Regions from separate parts of the Actinomadura sp. NPDC023710 genome, predicted to be linked through region 1. Evidence: riboswitches for the same ligand, from Rfam matches in the RefSeq annotation. Region 1 holds a riboswitch; each other region holds the start of a gene.
What was found. Region 1 has a riboswitch for cobalamin ahead of cobN (cobaltochelatase subunit CobN). Riboswitches for the same ligand answer to the same signal wherever they lie in the genome.

Region 1 (3,336 bases):
CGGGTCACGCCGGACGCGACCATCCGCGCGTCGCACAGCACCGGCGCGCCGGCCAGCAGCGCCGCCCGCGCCCGCGCCACCACCCCCGGCGACCAGGCGAGATCCTCGACGAGGTCGGTCATGCCGCAGGCATGGATCATGCGGACCGCGACCCGCGCCACGTCGTCCGGCAGTCCCGACAGGTCGGCCTCCGCGCGGATCGTCGCGAACGACCGCCGGTAGATCTCGGCGCCGTCCCGGACGTAATCGGTCACTGCCGTCCCTCCGCCGTCCTCAGCACGACCGGGCCGCGGGGCATCCCGCAGCGCCGCTCGCATCCCGTCCAGTGGACGGGGGTCTCCGGCGCGCGGGCCAGGCCGTCCACGAAGCGCCGCGCCTCGTCCTGCACGTCGCCGCGCGACTTGGCGCACCCGGGGCTGCCGGTGCAGGCCGTCACGCCCACCCACGGCGACGCGGGATCGGTCGCGAAGCCCGCCGCCGCAAGCGCCGCGGCCGCACGGCGCGCCCCGTCCCGGTCCAGGTCCACCAGCACCACGCTGCGCCACGGCGTCACCCGCACCCCGCGCGCGACTCCGGCGAGCGCCTCGGCCTGCGCGCCGGACAGCCGGCCGAGCGGGGGCACGACCTCCAGCGCGGCGAGCCCGTCCCGCTGCGCGACGATCCCGGCGTGCGGCGGAGCGGGGTCGGGGCGCGGCGGCGTCTCCCGCACGGCCGCGCCCAGCCGCTCCGCGACGAGCCGCGCGCCGTCCGGCACCTCCGCGAGCCTCCAGGCGTCGCCCCGGATCTCCAGGAACGCCTCCGCCGCCGCGAGCAGCGCCGCGACGGGATCGCCCGGGACGGGTCCGAGGGACGTCCCGGCCAGCCGCAGGCCGCGGGCGGTGTGGGCCGCGTCGGCGTCCAGCGCGGCCATGTCGCCGGTGCCGTCGTCGAGCGCGAACAGGAACCGCCCCGGCAGCCGGGCCAGACCCGGACGCGCGCAGAGCCCCTCGTCCAGCGCCCTGACCAGCGGATCCGTGGCGATGACGCCGCGCGGACCGCGCCCGCCGAGCGGGGACGCGACGATGTTGCGCACCCGCTCGTGGGTCGCCGACGGCAGCAGCCCGGCGGCCTCCAGCCGGGCCGCGAGGGCCGCGGTGTCGCGGACGCCGCGCACCTGGAGGTTGCCGCGGGACGTGAGTTCGATCACGTCCCGTCCCAGCGTGCGGGCGGCGGCGCCGAGCACCGCGAGCTGCGCGGCGGACACCGCGCCGCCAGGGACGCGGACGCGCGCCAGCGGCCCGTCGGCGGCGTCGTGGGTGCGCAGTGCCCCGGGGCACGCGTCGGCACGGGCTCTGACATTCGGCACGGGGAGGATGTTAACCACAGTTTGCAGGGCGACCGCGCTGCCGTACTCTTCTGCTCAGACGATGGCAATGGGAGGAAGCCGGTGCGAATCCGGCGCGGTCCCGCCACTGTGACCGGGGAGCGAACCCCGCTGTAGGCCACTGTCCGCAGGGACGGGAAGGCCGGGGCGAGCATCGATCCGGGAGCCAGGAGACTCCTGCCGTCGCGACACCCGCGACCGGGGCGAGGACCCCAGGGGGAGGATGCGCCGTGCCCGAGCACAGCCGCACGGTCCTGTTGCTGTCGACGTCCGACACCGACCTGCTGAGCGCCCGCGCTTCCGGCGCCGCCTACCGGCTCGGCAACCCGGCGCGGCTCACCGCCGCCGACCTGCCCGAGCTGACCGAGGGCGCCGACCTCGTCGTGGTGCGGCTGCTCGGCGGGCGGCGCGCCTGGGAGGACGGTCTCGACGCGCTGCTCGCGGGCCCCCGGCCGGTCGTCGTCCTCGGCGGCGAGCAGGCCCCCGACGCCGAGCTGATGGAGCTGTCCACGGTCAGCGGCGGGGTGTGCGCCGAGGCGCACGCCTACCTCGCGCACGGCGGACCCGCCAACCTCGCCGAGCTGCACGCGTTCCTGTCCGACACCGTGCTGCTGACCGGGCGCGGCTTCGCGCCGCCGGCCCCGACGCCGACCTGGGGACGGCTCGACCGGGCCGCCCGCGACGGCGACGGGCCCGTGGTCGGCGTGCTCTACTACCGCGCCCACCACGTGGCGGGCAACACCGCGTTCGTCGAGGCGCTCTGCGCGGCCGTGGAGGACGCGGGCGGGCGCGCCATGCCGGTGTTCTGCTCGTCGCTGCGCACCGCCGAGCCCGAGCTGCTGGACACCCTGCGCCAGGCGGACGCGCTGGTGGTGACCGTGCTCGCGGCGGGCGGGTCACGGCCCGCGACGGCCGGGGCGGGCGGCGACGACGAGGCGTGGGACGTGGGCGCCCTCGCCGCGCTGGATGTCCCGATCCTGCAGGGCCTCTGCCTCACCACGAGCCGGTCCGACTGGGAGGGCGGCGACGAAGGGCTGTCCCCGCTGGACGCGGCGTCGCAGGTCGCGATCCCCGAGTTCGACGGGCGGATCATCACCGTCCCGTTCTCGTTCAAGGAGGTCGGCCGGGACGGGCTCACCGTCTACGCCGCCGACCCCGAACGGGCCGCGCGGGTCGCCGGGATCGCCGTCCGGCACGGCCGGCTCCGCCACACCCCGGCCGCCGGGCGCCGCCTCGTCGTGATGCTGTCGGCCTACCCGACCAAGCACGCCCGCGTCGGGAACGCCGTCGGCCTCGACACCCCGGCGAGCACCGTCCGGCTGCTGGCCCGGCTCCGGGACGCCGGGTACGACCTGGGGGAGGGCTTTCCCGGCGTCGACGAGCAGGACGGCGACGCCCTCGTCCACGCCCTCATCGCGGCGGGCGGCCAGGACGAGGACTGGCTCACCGAGGAGCAGCTCGCCGGCAACCCCGTCCGTATCTCCGCCGCGTCCTACGAGCGCTGGTACCGAACCCTGCCCGCCGATCTGCGCGAGGGGATGGAGCGGCACTGGGGCCCGCCGCCGGGGGAGTTGTTCGTCCAGGACGGCGACATCGTCCTCGCCGCGCTCCGCGCGGGCAACCTCGTCGTCATGGTGCAGCCGCCGCGCGGCTTCGGGCAGAACCCCATCGCGATCTACCACGACCCCGACCTGCCGCCGAGCCACCACTACCTGGCGGCGTACCGGTGGCTGTCGGACGAGTTCGGCGCGCACGCGATCGTCCACGTCGGCAAGCACGGCAACCTTGAGTGGCTGCCCGGCAAGGCGGCGGGCATGTCGGCGTCGTGCGGCACCGACGCGGCGCTCGGCGACGTCCCGCTGATCTACCCGTTCCTTGTCAACGACCCCGGCGAGGGGACGCAGGCCAAGCGCCGCGCGCACGCCGTCCTCGTGGACCACATGGTCCCGCCGATGGCCCGTGCCGAGACCTAC
Region 2 (3,336 bases), on a different contig from region 1:
CCGACCTCCGCGACGCGGGCGCGGAGCGCGTCCCAGTCGGCGGGACGGGACGGCGCCGCGTCCGGGAAGTGGTCCAGGTGGAGCAGGCCGCGCGCGGTGCGGGTCGCGGCATAGGCGGGCAGCGGGCCGTGGGCGGCGGCGAGGTCGGCCGACGCGTTGTAGGCGGCCAGCGCGATCTCCTCGGCGACGCGGGTCGACAGCTCGCGCGCCTCGTCGGAGTCGAACGGCAGGCGCAGCGTGAAGAACACGTCCGCGAGGCCCATCACGCCCAGCCCGACCGGGCGCCACTTGCGGTTGGCCGTCTCCGCCTCGGGCGTGGGGTAGAAGCCCCGGTCGATGGTGCGGTCCAGGAACCGGACCGCGGTGCGGACCGTCGACCGGAGCCGCTCCCAGTCGACGCCGGACGGCCCCACGTGCGCGGCCAGGTTCACCGATCCGAGATTGCAGACGGCCGCCTCGCCGTCGCCCGTCACCTCCAGGATCTCCGTGCAGAGGTTGGACAGGTGGACGACCTTGCCCGGCTCGGCGGTCTGGTTGCAGGCGCGGTTGGCGGCGTCCTTGAACGTCATCCAGCCGTTGCCCGTCTCGGCGAGCGTCCGCATCATGCGTCCGTACAGCTTGCGGGCCGGGACCTGGCGGACGAACCGTCCCTCCCGCTCCGCCGCCCGGTAGGCCGCGTCGAACTCGTCGCCCCACAGGTCGACCAGCTCGGGGACCTCCTTGGGGTCGAACAGCGACCACGCCGCGTCGGCCTCGACGCGGCGCATGAACTCGTCCGGGATCCAGTTGGCCAGGTTGAGGTTGTGGGCGCGGCGCGCGTCCTCGCCGGTGTTGTCGCGCAGCTCCAGGAACTCCTCGACGTCGGCGTGCCACGGCTCCAGGTACACGCACGCCGCGCCCTTGCGGCGGCCGCCCTGGTTGACGGCGGCGACGGACGAGTCGAGCGTGCGCAGCCACGGGACGATCCCGTTGGAGTGCCCGTTCGTGCCCCGGATCAGCGAGCCCCGCGACCGCACCCGCGACCAGGAGATGCCGATGCCGCCCGCGTACTTGCTGAGCCGCGCGACCTGGCCGTACCGGTCGTAGATGGACTCCAGCTCGTCGCGCGGCGAGTCGAGCAGGAAGCACGACGAGAGCTGCGGGCGGCGGGCCCCGGAGTTGAAGAGCGTGGGCGAGCTGGGCAGGTACGACAGGGTGCTGAGCAGCGCGTACAGCTCGGCGGCCTCGTCCACGGTCGCGGTGTCGCCCGTGGGGGGTCGGCCCTCCGCACCTTCCGGCCCGACATCGTCGGGGAATTCGCCGGGGAAGACGAGGCCGCAGGCCACCCGGAGGAAGAAGTGCTGCGGCCGTTCCAGGACGAGCCGCGACCGCGGATGCCTGAGCAGGTACCGGTCGTAGACCGTCCGGAGCCCGAAGTACTCGAAGCGGTCGTCGGCCCCGTCGTCGATGAGCGCGTCGAGGGCCACCGCGTTGGCGGCGACGAAGGCGGCCAGGTCGTCCGCCAGGAGGCCCTCCCGGTGCGCGGCGGCGACGGACCCGGCGAACGTCCGGACGCCGGCGGCCGCGGCCTCGTCCCGGATCCGGCCGCCGAGCAGCCGCGCCGCGGCCTTGGAGTACCCGGGATCGGCGGGGATGAGCGCGGCGGCCTCCCCGATCGCGAGGTCCCGCAGGGCCGTCGCGTCCAGCCCGTCCGCGGACCGGACCGCGGCCAGCACCCGTCCGGCCTCGGCGCCCGGTACCCCCTCGCAGGCCGCCTCGACCTCGATGGCGATCTCCGCCGGCGGCGCGGCCAGAACCTGTGTCACGTGCATCTCCCCTCGCATGCCGCCTCGCGGAGGCATGCGAACGGCGCGCGGCGGTCGGCCGCGCTCCGTCCCCGGCCCACCCGCGAGGCCTGGACGTGTCGATCCGGGACGGACCCGGAACCCCGATGAGGCCGGTCTCCCGGTCTCGCGTGCGGGCAGGTCTTCGGACTCGCGGGCACCGCCTCTCCCGAGGCGTCCTACTGGCCGTCGCTTCCCGGGCCGCCGGGCCCAGTGCTCGATGACGGCGGTCGTTCCCGCTCACCGCTGCGGGGCAGTCCCGGATTCCCACCGGGTTCCCTCTCACGCCGCCCCCGCCGCGAGCGGCGGGGGCGGACCAGCACGGGACTGAACCCTACATCTAGTCGACGATCAACGCACAACCCCAAGATGTTGGGCGTGTCGGCGGATGTTCGGGGGCGGCTGGGCAGAGCGCGCCGCGGATGGGACGATGGGGGCCGTCATGAGCCCCCATGCGCCGCAGCCGCTGTTCCGGCCCGCCCGCGCGGTGGTGTTCGCCACCGTGTGCGCGACGCTGGCGACCCTCGGGCACGTCCTGGCGGGCGGCGCGGCGGTGCCGGCCTGGGCGGCGCTCACGGGCTTCGGCGCCGTCCTCGGCGTGACGCTGATGCTGGCGGGCCATGAGCGCTCGCTCGCGACGATCCTGGGCGGGCTCCTCGGCGGGCAGTTCGCCCTGCACACGCTGTTCACCGCGGCGGCCGCGTCCCACCACGCGCCCGAGGCGCACGCCGCCATGACGGGCGCCGTGGAACCCGTCGCGGTCCCCGCCGCCCACGGCGGCAACGGCCTGGTGATGACGCTCGCGCACTGCACGGCCGCGCTGGTGGCCGCGTGGTGGCTGCGGCGCGGCGAGCGGGCCGCGTGGTCGCTCGCCCGGCGGATCGCCGCCCTCGCGGACCGTCCGATCCGGCTGCTACTGGCCCTGCTCGCCGTGGAACCGGCCGAGCCTCCGGCCCGCCCCCTCCGGACGGTGCCCGCGGCGGCCGCCGTCACGGCCACCGGACGCGCCCTGCGGCACCAGGTCGTCCGGCGGGGTCCGCCGCGGCGTTCGAGGGCGCTCGCTCACTCCTGAGCCGGAGCGCCGTACGTCACCGGACGCCGGTTCTCGGCGCCCGGCCATTCCCGTACGTCTCGAACGGAGTTCCGCAATGCGCTTCCTTCCGCATGCCCGGCGCGCCGGCGCCGTCGCGTCCCTCGCCTCCCTGTCCGTGATCGGCCTGGCCGCGGCGGCGTCCGCGCACGTCACGGTCAACCCCAGGACCGCCGAGCAGGGCTCGTACTCCAAGGTCTCGTTCCGCGTGCCGAACGAGCGCGACGACGCCTCCACCACCAAGCTCGTGGTGAACCTGCCGACCGACCACCCGCTGTCGTCGGTGTCGGTCCGGCCGCTGCCCGGCTGGACGGTGAAGGTGGACAAGTCGAGGCTGCCGAAGCCGGTGAAGACCGAGGGCGGCGAGCTGACCGAGGCCGTCACGAAGATCACCTGGAGCGGCGGCAAGATCGAGCCGGGCCG
Region 3 (3,336 bases), on a different contig from region 1:
GCAGCGCGACGACGCGGGCGATCTCCTGCTGCATCGCCTGGCTGTAGTCGTCCTCGGAGATGCGTCCGGCCCGGCGGTCCGCGCGGACCCTGCGCACCTCCGGAGTCTGGGGGAAGGAGCCGATCGTGGTGGTGGCAAGGTCGGGCAGCCCGAGCGAGGCGCGCTGCGCGGCGAACCGGGTTTCGCGGTCCCCGCGGGAGGAACCGCCGAGCGTGTCCAGGCGAGCCCGGACCTCGTGGTCGATCCCGGCGGTGGACGCCGGAACCTGCGCGGCGGGACCGGCCGCGTCCTCGCCCAGCGCCTCGCCGAGCGCGACGACCTCGCCGACCTTCTGCCGGGCGAACGCCAACCGCCCCCGCACCGCCGGATCGAGCGCGTCCTCGGCGTCCAGGTCGATCGGGACATGCAGCAGTGAGCAGGAGGTGCTCACGACCACCTGGTCGGCCAGACCGAGCAGCGTGGCGCAGGCGGCCTCGGCCCGCTGCCGGTCAGCGCGCCAGATGTTGCGGCCGTCGACCACGCCCGCCACGACGGTCTTGCGCAGCAGCCCGCCCACGGAAGCGAGCACGTCCAGATTGCCGGGACCGGCGACGAAGTCCAGCCCGACGGCCTCCACACGGGAGGACGCAAGGGCGCGCAGCGCTTCGGCTCCGATCGTGCCGAAGTAGGTCGCCACCAGCAGGCGCGGCCGGCTGGAGAGCTCACCGAGGCGCGCGTACGCGCGGGCCAGTGCGGCCACCTCCCCGTCGGTCCGATCGGCCACCAGGGCGGGCTCGTCCAGCTGCACCCATTCGGTGCCCGCCCCCGCCAGCCGCTCCAGCAACTCGGCGTACACCTCCACCAGCCCGTCGAGCAGGTCCAGCGGGCGGAAGCCGGCGGGGGCGTCCGCCGCGGGTTTGGCCAGCAGCAGGTAGGTCAGCGGTCCGACGAGCACGGGCCGCGTCTCGATACCGAGGGCTCTGGCCTCCAGGTACTCCGCGACCGGCTTCGACGTGACCCCTCCGGGCAGTCGGAACCGCATGTCCGGCCCCAGCTCCGGCACGATGTAGTGGTAGTTGGTATCGAACCACTTGGTCATCTCCATCGCCGGGATGTCTTGGACACCGCGCGCCATGGCGAAGTACCGGTCGAGCCCGTCCAGGCCCCGATAGCGCTCGGGCACGGCGTCCACCAGGACGCTGGTGTCCAGCACCTGGTCGTAGAAGGAGAAGGTGTTCGACGGCATTGCGTCCAGACCGGCGTCGCGCAGCCCTGTCCAGACGGCGCCGCGCAGGTCCGCGCCGGCCTTCTCCAGCGCGGCCGCGTCGATGCGTCCCGCCCAGAAGTCTTCGGTGGCGAACTTGAGCTCGCGGCGCGTCCCGATCCGGGGGTAACCGAGGATCGTGGTTTTCATGGCAGCTTCCCTCGCTGAGCCAAAGGCGGCCAGCCGGGGAGGGACGTGCACGGCACGGCGCCGAAAACCGCCTGTGCCGCCCGCCGGCCCTCCCGCGAGGCCGCAGACCACCGCACGCCAGACGGCGCACGGGCGAAGGCAGGTCTTCGGACTCGCGGGCACCGCTCCTACCTGAGTAGGTGCGTCCTACTGGCCGTCGCTTCCCAGGCCCGGCGGCCCAGTGCTCGATGACGGCGGTCGTTCCCGCTCACCGCTGCGGGGCAGTCCCGGATTCCCACCGGGTTCCCTCTTACGACGCCCCTACCACGCAGGCACGGGCGAACCTTCCGCACGTTGAAGTCTAACGGCCGGGATGACGGCATACACAAACCCGCTCGGACCACGTTGAGCCCTGAGAAGCAGTGCGGGCGGGAACGTCCCACCTGAACGCTATGGTGCGTCTTCATGAAGACGAACCACGTCGGCCTTGACGAGAAGATCCACGCGTGAGCCGCTACCGGGGGCCCGCCACCCTGATCGGCAGCAACGGAGCCGAGATCGAGGTCTACGTCGATCTGCGCGCCAAGCAGCGGGAGTGGTCCGGAACCGCGACCATCGGCGACTTCGACGCCAGCGGCGCTCACGACCAGACGCTGAGACTTCCAGACGGCCGCGAAGCACAGGTCACGCTCGGCGGCTCGGCAGTCTGGTCCGACGTCATCACGCTGGTCGGAAGTGGTCCGCCGCCCTTCGCCTGACACAGGCGTCCCATCGACCGGCGGGGCTCGCTTGTGAGCTGCTTGGGACAAGAGAACGGGGCCCGCGCACCTCAGTGCGCGGACCCCATTCCGTGTTGCTGCGCATGCAGGAGTCACTCCTGCGGTGCGATCAGCTGTTCTTCGACCAGGCAAAGAGGAGGCCGGAGAGGCCCGCCATGACCAGAGCGAAGGCGAAGAAACTCCCCCAGGACGGGAAGATGCCCATGGCAGCCTCCCAGACCTCACCGAACCCGATCTTGCCCAGCACGAGCACGACGAGAGCGGCGGCGGTGAACTGGAGGAAGGTGTTCAGGTAGCCGCGCAAAAGCCCGACTCCTTTCATCTGGTTTTTGTCGAGGTGTGGCTCTGATGAGGCACCCCGCAGAACGCTCATAGTGAGACGCCCCTACCTCCTGACCGTCCACGGAGGATCAGAGAAGGCAAGGCGGCCACGACCATTGATGGCCGAAACGATCTCGGGCGCACAGCCGTCGGCATCCGAGTCCGAATCACGGGGCTGAGCTGCGGAGACCTCCGCCCTGCCGATCCGGGAGACATGGGATCGTGGGTGCAGATCCCGGCGTCTCGACAATGTTTACCCGGGTCAGAGCGCTCAGGATCGTTCCAAATTTTTCTTGGACTACTGAGGACATCTCGGCAGTCCGTGGCGGCCAATGCCTACGAACTCACGGCCGGGACACAGACTGCATCACATTGGTCGAGATAAGCACCGCCTTCGTCCAGCGGAGGCGTCGACCGAACAGGAACGCATGGCGGCGAGGGCGTCAACCCGCGCGCCCGAGAAGTGCTCGGTGGTCAGGCGAGCAGGGCGCGGGCGGCGCGGATGACGGCCTGGTCGACGAGGCGGCCGTCGTCGCCGACGAAGACGGCGGAGCCCGAGGCCAGAGCCGCTTCGTAGCGGGCCAGCAGAGAGCGGGCCCGGTCCAGCTCGGCCGGTGTCGGGGTGAAGACCTCCGTGACGACCGGGAGCTGTGCCGGGTGGACGCAGGCGCGGCCGCGGAATCCGAGCCGCTTGAGGCGCAGTGTGGTCGTGCGGAACGTCTCAAGGTCGCGGAACTGGGTGGAGACCGGGCCGAGCGGCGGGGGCAGGCCGGCGGCGGCCGACGCCGCCGTCACCTGGGACCTGGCCCAGAGCAGCTCGGATTCGTCGGGGCCGGGGGTGACGCCGAGGTCGGCGGCCAGGTC

Region 2: another riboswitch for cobalamin. It lies ahead of AB0H37_RS20655 (ribonucleoside-diphosphate reductase subunit alpha); the one in region 1 lies ahead of cobN (cobaltochelatase subunit CobN).
Region 3: another riboswitch for cobalamin. It lies ahead of metE (5-methyltetrahydropteroyltriglutamate--homocysteine S-methyltransferase); the one in region 1 lies ahead of cobN (cobaltochelatase subunit CobN).

Annotation. Positions count from the first base shown of each region.
Region 1 covers NZ_JBFAGB010000042.1:57,458-60,793, reverse strand. Annotated here, with positions in the region: gene AB0H37_RS36205 (precorrin-8X methylmutase) at 1-254, opposite strand, end outside; gene AB0H37_RS36200 (precorrin-3B synthase) at 251-1,345, opposite strand; cobalamin riboswitch at 1,417-1,540, shown strand; gene cobN (cobaltochelatase subunit CobN) at 1,594-3,336, shown strand, end outside.
Region 2 covers NZ_JBFAGB010000016.1:187,268-190,603, forward strand. Annotated here, with positions in the region: gene AB0H37_RS20655 (ribonucleoside-diphosphate reductase subunit alpha) at 1-1,805, opposite strand, end outside; cobalamin riboswitch at 1,963-2,106, opposite strand; gene AB0H37_RS20660 (MFS transporter) at 2,266-2,895, shown strand; gene AB0H37_RS20665 (YcnI family protein) at 2,972-3,336, shown strand, end outside.
Region 3 covers NZ_JBFAGB010000006.1:11,589-14,924, forward strand. Annotated here, with positions in the region: gene metE (5-methyltetrahydropteroyltriglutamate--homocysteine S-methyltransferase) at 1-1,393, opposite strand, end outside; cobalamin riboswitch at 1,513-1,735, opposite strand; gene AB0H37_RS08735 (DUF4873 domain-containing protein) at 1,879-2,130, shown strand; gene AB0H37_RS08740 (hypothetical protein) at 2,261-2,455, opposite strand; gene AB0H37_RS08745 (CoA ester lyase) at 2,947-3,336, opposite strand, start outside.